DNA from 3 places in the Nocardia sp. N2S4-5 genome. Region 2 is predicted to be linked to each of the others. Evidence: riboswitches for the same ligand, from Rfam matches in the RefSeq annotation. Region 2 holds a riboswitch; each other region holds the start of a gene.
What was found. A riboswitch is a leader RNA that binds a small molecule or an ion and turns the genes downstream of it on or off. The one in region 2 is predicted to bind S-adenosylmethionine.
Positions count from the first base shown of each region.

Region 1 (2,258 bases), 860 kb from region 2:
CCCGTTCCCGGAGCGAGGCGTTCCCGGGTCTCCGGCACCGGATTCCACTGACCTTCGGTACGGCCGTAGTCCCAGGCCGATCCCTCGCGCACCAGAGTGTCGACCGCGTCGATCAGCCGGTCCACATCCGCCGCGCAGGTGCCCAGCCCGATGCTGGCGCGCAGTGCCCCGTCCACACCGAGGCGGGCCAGCAGCGGATGCGCGCAGAACCGCCCGTCGCGCACCCCGATGCCGTATTCGGCCGACAGGTAGGCGGCGACGTGGCCCGGTTCGTAGCCGTCCACGGTGAACGCGACGATGCCGACGCCGTCGGCGCTGTCCGACCAGATGCGCAGGAAGCGCACTCCCGCAACGGTTTCCAGGCCGTCGCGCAGCCGCTGGGTGAGTTGACGCTCGTGCTCGCCGACCGCGACTTCGTCCAAGGCGGCCAGGGTGTCGCAGGCGGCGGCCAGCGCGGCCACGCCCAGGACGTTCGGGGAGCCACCCTCGTGCCGCTGCGGTGCCGGCGCCCATTCGGCGGTGGTGGCGGTGACCGCACGCACCGCGCCCCCGCCCGCGAGGTACGGCTCGGCGGCGTCGAGCCAATCCCGGTGGCCCACCAGCACACCCGCGCCGAACGGTGCGTAGAGCTTGTGACCGGAGCAGGCCAGATAATCAATGCCCGTGGCGCGCAGGTCGATTCGGCGATGCGGCGCCAGCTGGGCCGCGTCGACCAGGATGCGGGCGCCGCACTGGTGCGCGATGGTAGCCAGGCGCTCCAGTGGAAGCAGTTCGCCGGTCACGTTCGACGCGCCCGTAACCGCAAGCAGCGCAGCGGGTTTGGTGCACAGTTCCGCGACGAGGCGGCGGATCGTCTCCTCGATCGTGTCCGCGGCGGGGACCACTCGACGGCCGTGCCGTGTCCACGGCAGGAAGTTGGCGTGATGCTCGATGTCGAGTACCACGGTGTCGCCCGGCACGCAGGACGCCAGCAGATTCAGCGCGTCGGTGGTGTTGCGGGTGAACACGACCGTCTGGTCGTCGGCGCAGTTCAGGAAGCGTGCCACCGAGCCGCGGGCGGCCTCGTAGCAGTCGGTCGAGATGCGGGAGGCGTAGCCCGCGCCGCGGTGCACGCTGGCGTAGTACGGCAGCAGTTCGGTCACCCGATCGGCGACCTGCGCCAGGGCGGGTGCGCTGGCGGCGTAGTCGAAATTGGCGTAGCGGCGAGTTCCGCCCTGTACCAACGGAACTCGCAGATCGCATCCGGAGACGCGGGCAACGGCGGCACAGGTGCGGTCGAGAGCAGCGGTCATCACGTCAACCCTTCGGGTCATGGGACTCCGGAGGAAACGAGTAGTCGGAGTCCGCGCTTGCCCTGCCCGGTCGGGCAGCGGCCCGGTCGTCACCCGGAGCACCCCGCCGCGGAGGAGGGTTGCCGGCCAGCAAGCCGGGGCTTGACGCTGGCACTCATGACCTGGCCCGAGATTGGCAGACGGCCGCCCCGCTTGTCAACCCCGCGCTGCGACCTTACGTATGGTCCGCTGATCCTGGACGCGCGAAAGCCTTGTGCTGGAAGCCGATTCAGTCAAGCCCCACCGGCCGGTGATATCCGCCGTTGTAGTAGAGCAGGGGAGCGGCGATCGGCTGGTCGCCGGTGTTGTCGTAGACGCGGGTGGCCAGGCCGATCACCAGGGTGTGGTCGCCGACGGGGATCAGCCGGTGCACCGCGGCCCGTACCCAGATGGGGGTGCCGTGCAGGACCGGTTCGCCGGTATCGAGCCGGGTCCACAGGGACTGGTCGGCGAAGCGTTCCTCGGCGGCTCGGGAGAACCGCTGTGCCAGATGCCGCTGATGCTCGCCCAAAAAGTGCACGACCACCGAGTCGGCGGCCAGCATGGCGTCGATGCTCGACGAGGTGTGCGCGATGTTGAACGAGATCAGCGGCGGATCCAGCGACAGCGAGGCGAAGGAGGTGGCGGTGAAACCCACCGGCCGGGTCGCCGAGTCGAGGGTGACGATGGTGACGCCGGCGGGGTAGTGCCGCATGGCGGACCGGTACTGGGACGCGGTGATTCCGCTCAGATCGTCGGGTACCTCGAGTTCGGCATCGGAGGAACTCATGTCACCGCCTCGGCGCCGCTCGCGGGCGCGGTCTCGCTGGTTTCGTACAGTTCCAACCTACGTTGCCCGGGTGGCGGGTATTCCGGCCGCGGGCGGTTCAGTACTCCGGATAGCCGTCGGACGGGCCGATCATCAGGTTGATGCGGTCGCGGGTGAGG
Region 1 is NZ_JBIUPM010000001.1:4,469,231-4,471,488, reverse strand. It holds gene ACFMRZ_RS20420 (aminotransferase class V-fold PLP-dependent enzyme) at 1-1,292, opposite strand, end outside; SAM riboswitch class IV at 1,341-1,454, opposite strand; gene ACFMRZ_RS20415 (flavin reductase family protein) at 1,561-2,100, opposite strand; gene ACFMRZ_RS20410 (2-oxo-4-hydroxy-4-carboxy-5-ureidoimidazoline decarboxylase) at 2,198-2,258, opposite strand, start outside.
Region 1: linked by a shared signal. The riboswitch ahead of ACFMRZ_RS20420 (aminotransferase class V-fold PLP-dependent enzyme) and the one ahead of ACFMRZ_RS24395 (rhodanese-like domain-containing protein) in region 2 are both predicted to bind S-adenosylmethionine.

Region 2 (2,258 bases):
ACCCCGTAGCGAATGAGCCCGAACGGTGCGGGCATCCGCTCGTACAGGTCGATGCTCACCTCGGCATCGGACTTCATCAGGGCGTCGGCGGCGTAGATTCCGGCCGGTCCGGCGCCCACGATCGCAATGCGCAGTGGGTTGGTCGCACTGTATTCCGTCATTCTTACGCGCACCCTCTGGTAGAGAACTCTGTCGTCATGTACTCAGCCGCGTTGTTCAGCCGTCCTTCTTAGCTTAGGCTAAGTTGACGCATGGGCCGGGCCGCACCCCGCCGATCCGACATCCGCTCGATGCTGCTTCGTTGCTGTCCGGGATGTGGTCCGGACCCGGCCTGGGCCGGGCATTCTGTTGAGTCTATCGGTGGTCGTCGTGATCGTTATTCCCGGGATCCGCCGGGAAATGCCGATGTGATCTGCGGCACTCCGGCCCACCAGGGATGATCGACGCATGACCGACGCCGACGAGCCGACCCCGATCGACCAGCGCGACAGCATCAAGTCCCCGGTCCCGTTCCTGGCGGCCGCGGTGGTGGCGGTGCTGGTGCTCGCGGGCATCGTCGCGCTCGCGCTGACCCGGCCGGCTGAGAAGAATCTCACAGACGCCGACCGAGTCGCGATCGCGGCGCGCGATTTCGCCACCGCGCAGGCGGATTCGAATGCCGACCGCCGCGCCACGACCGCCTGCCGCGGCTTCGATGCCGCCCGTTCGCCCCTGGGGCCGGACGCCGTCGGCAAGGAGGTCGAGATCGTGAAGGTCGCCGACACGGCCGTCGAGGGCGACCACGCCCGGGCCGCGGTGACCAGCCGGATCGACGGCCGCGAAACCACGTCGACCTGGAGTTTGACCCGTGCCGACGGCACCTGGCTGGTCTGCGACCGGCCGTGAACGGAGGTTTGACATGCGACCTCGTGACCGGGCACTCTCAATTTCAGGTCATGAGCGCCAGCGCCAAGCCCCGGCTCGCTGGTCGGCAACCCTCCTCCGCGGTGGGGTGCTCCGGGTGACGACCTGGCCACGCATCGGTGTCCTCACGGTGCGGCAAGTGCGGATTCTCAGGAGGTGCGAGAAGTGAGTTATGCGGGCGACATCACCCCGAAGCAGGCGTGGGATCTATTGCGCGACAATCCCGATGCGGTTCTGATCGACGTGCGGACCGAGGCCGAGTGGCGGTTCGTCGGGGTGCCGGACACCAGCTCGATCGATCGGCCGACGGCGCTGATCGAATGGGTCGACGGGACGGGCGCGCCCAACGCGGCGTTCGTCGATCAGCTGAAGCAGGTGCTGGCCGAGCGGGATCCGGACGGCGACGCCCCCGTGATCTTCCTCTGCCGGTCGGGGCAGCGCTCCATCGGCGCCGCGACCGCGTCGACCGCGGCCGGTTTCGCACCGTCGTTCAACGTGCTCGAGGGCTTCGAGGGTCCGCTGGATCCGCAGGGGCATCGCGGCGGCGCGGGCTGGCGCGCCCTCGGACTCCCGTGGCGGCAGTCGTGATCACGGGCGGCGCGTTCGACAAGCCGCTGCCCGAGGGCGTGGGTCCCGCGACCCTGAGCGTGCGCGGCGGGCTGCGGCGGTCCGGGTTCGAGGAGACCGCCGAGGCGCTGTACCTGTCCTCCGGTTTCGTGTACGAGAGCGCCGAGGCGGCCGAGGCCGCGTTCACCGGCGACGTCGAGCATTTCGTCTACTCGCGCTACGGCAACCCGACGGTCGCCATGTTCGAGGAGCGGATGCGCCTGATCGAGGGGGCCGAGGCGTGTTTCGCGACCGCCAGCGGCATGTCGGCCGTCTTCACCGCGCTCGCGGCGCTGCTGGGCGAGGGCGATCGGCTGGTGGCGGCGCGCAGCCTGTTCGGGTCCTGTTTCGTGGTCTGCAACGAGATCCTGCCGCGCTGGGGCGTGGAGACCGTGTTCGTCGACGGCGAGGATCTCGACCAATGGGAGGAGGCGCTGTCGCAGCCCACCCAGGCCGTGTTCTTCGAGACGCCCTCCAACCCGATGCAGACCTTGGTCGACGTCCGGCGGGTGTCCGAGCTGGCGCACGCCGCGGGCGCGAAAGTGGTGCTGGACAACGTCTTTGCCACCCCGCTGCTACAGCGCAGCCTGGATCTGGGCGCCGACATCGTGGTGTATTCGGGCACCAAGCACATCGACGGCCAGGGCCGGGTGCTGGGCGGCGCCATTCTGGGCCCGCACGACTACATCGACGGCCCGGTGAAGCATCTCATGCGGCACACCGGCCCGGCGCTGAGCGCGTTCAACGCC
Region 2 is NZ_JBIUPM010000001.1:5,331,221-5,333,478, forward strand. It holds gene ACFMRZ_RS24385 (FAD-dependent oxidoreductase) at 1-161, opposite strand, end outside; gene ACFMRZ_RS24390 (hypothetical protein) at 448-885, shown strand; SAM riboswitch class IV at 932-1,051, shown strand; gene ACFMRZ_RS24395 (rhodanese-like domain-containing protein) at 1,069-1,491, shown strand; gene ACFMRZ_RS24400 (O-succinylhomoserine sulfhydrylase) at 1,488-2,258, shown strand, end outside.

Region 3 (2,258 bases), 680 kb from region 2:
AACAGGTTGAAGTCCTGGAAAACGAAGCCGATCCGCGAGCGCTGCCGCAGAATCTCGCGTTCACTCAGCTCGTGCAGTTTCGCGCCCTTACGGCGATAGCCCACCAATTCGCCGCTCACCCGGACGCTACCGGCGTCGACCTTCTCCAGGTGATTGATGGTGCGCAGCAGTGTCGACTTGCCCGATCCGGACGGCCCGAGAATGACGGTCACCTCACCGGGCCGAACCGCCAGATCGACCCCGCGCAGCACCTCCTCGGCCCCGAAACGCTTTCGCACCCCGCGTAATTCGACCGCGTACGCGGCGGAACGCAGGCCGTCGTCGGTGTCGGGCTCGCTCATCGGCGTTCCTCCGTGATCTCGGCGATCTTGCCGCGCACCCGCTGCCAGGGTGTCGGCGGCAGCTCGCGCCGGCCGCCCTTGGCGAAATGCCGCTCGATGTAGTACTGCACGACGGTCAGCACCGTGGTGAGCACGATGTACCAGACGGTGGCCACCATCAGCAGCGGCACCACTCGCCCGTTACGGCCGAAGATGACCTGGACCTGGTAGAACAGCTCGGCGATGGCCATCACCGACACGATCGAGGTGCCCTTGAACAGGCTGATCACCTCGTTGGCGGCATTGGGCAGGATGCCGCGCATGGCTTGGGGCGCGACGATGGTGAAGAACTGACGCCGCCACGGCAGGCCGAGCGACTTGGCGGCCTCCAGCTGCCCCGGATCGACCGAGATGATCCCGGCGCGAATGATCTCCGCCGAATACGCCGCCTGGTGCAGCGCCAGCCCGATCACGGCTGCGGTGAACCCGCTGATCACGCCGTTGACGTCGAAGGTCAGGAAGGCCGGGCCGAACGGAATGCCGATCGACATCCGCTGGTACAGGTAGGCGATGTTGAACCAGAACAGCAGCTGCACGATCAGCGGGATGGACCGAAAAGCCCACACGTAGACCCACGCGATCACTTGCAGCACAGGGATTTTCGACAGCCTCGCGACCGCCAGCCAGATCCCGAGCAGGAACCCGAACAGCGTGCCCCAGAAGGTCAGTTCCACGGTCACCCGCACGGCCTCGAGGACCGATCGGGCCGTGAAGTACCGGGTGAAGGTCGGCCAGTCCCAACCGGGGTTGGTGGCGAGGCCGTGCACGAACTGCGCGACCACCACCAGCGCGGCCGCCCCGACCAGCCAGCGCCACGGATGCCAGGTACGCGCGACGGGTAGCGCGTCCTCCTCGGCGGCCGATACCACGCCGGACGACTCTGCGGCGGCCAGTGTGCTCATGGAATCGCGATCCTCCATCGGTCCTGGCGGTAGCACCCGCACCCGGCGAGCGGGGGGTTGCTGCGGTCTCGTCGAGCCAGGTCTCTCAACCGCTCTGGATGGGTGAAATCGACGGTAAAGGAGCCTCGACCGGATGTCTGCCCTCCCGATCACCGTGAATCCAACTGTTGGCAAAGGGTTTTCCCCAGCGGACCCGGGAATTGCACAGGAGAGGACGCCCTCTGTGTACAGTGCTGTTCGCAATACTCTAGTGTGAAATCACAGTTGTTCTGAATCCGCTAGGAGATCCGCTCATGAAAGACCTGACCGGCCGGAAATGCCTGATCACCGGCGCGGCCAGCGGCATCGGCCGGGCCACCGCCCTGGCCGCGGCGCGCCAGGGGGCGCAGCTGTTCCTGACCGACATCGCCGAGGCCGGACTACGGGAGACGGCGCGGCTGGTCGAGGAGGCCGGGGGCCGGGTGGCGGCGCTGCAGGCGCTGGACGTATCGGACTACGACGCCGTGACCGCGTGGGCCGAGCGGGTGCACGCCGAGCACGGCAGCCTCGACGTGGTCATGAACATCGCCGGCATCGCCACCTGGGGCACTGTGGAGAACCTCGAGCACCGGCACTGGCGTGCCGTCATCGACGTGAATCTGATGGGACCTATCCACATCATCGAGAATTTCGTGCCGCCGATGGTGCGAGCCGGGCGCGGCGGCCATCTGGTGAACGTGTCCTCTGCGGCCGGGCTGCTCGCCCTGCCCTGGCACGCCGCCTACAGCGCCAGCAAGTTCGGGCTGCGGGGCATCTCGGACGTGCTGCGATTCGATCTGGAGCGACACGGCATCGGGGTGAGCCTGGTGGTGCCGGGCGCGGTGCGGACGCCGCTGGTGGGCACCGTGCAGATCGTCGGGGTGGACCGCGACGATCCGCGGGTGCGAAAGCTGACCGGACTGTTCGAGGGACACGCGGCGAGCCCGGAGCAGGTGGC
Region 3 is NZ_JBIUPM010000001.1:4,653,112-4,655,369, forward strand. It holds gene ACFMRZ_RS21270 (amino acid ABC transporter ATP-binding protein) at 1-341, opposite strand, end outside; gene ACFMRZ_RS21275 (amino acid ABC transporter permease) at 338-1,282, opposite strand; SAM riboswitch class I at 1,294-1,387, opposite strand; gene ACFMRZ_RS21280 (SDR family oxidoreductase) at 1,576-2,258, shown strand, end outside.
Region 3: linked by a shared signal. The riboswitch ahead of ACFMRZ_RS21275 (amino acid ABC transporter permease) and the one ahead of ACFMRZ_RS24395 (rhodanese-like domain-containing protein) in region 2 are both predicted to bind S-adenosylmethionine.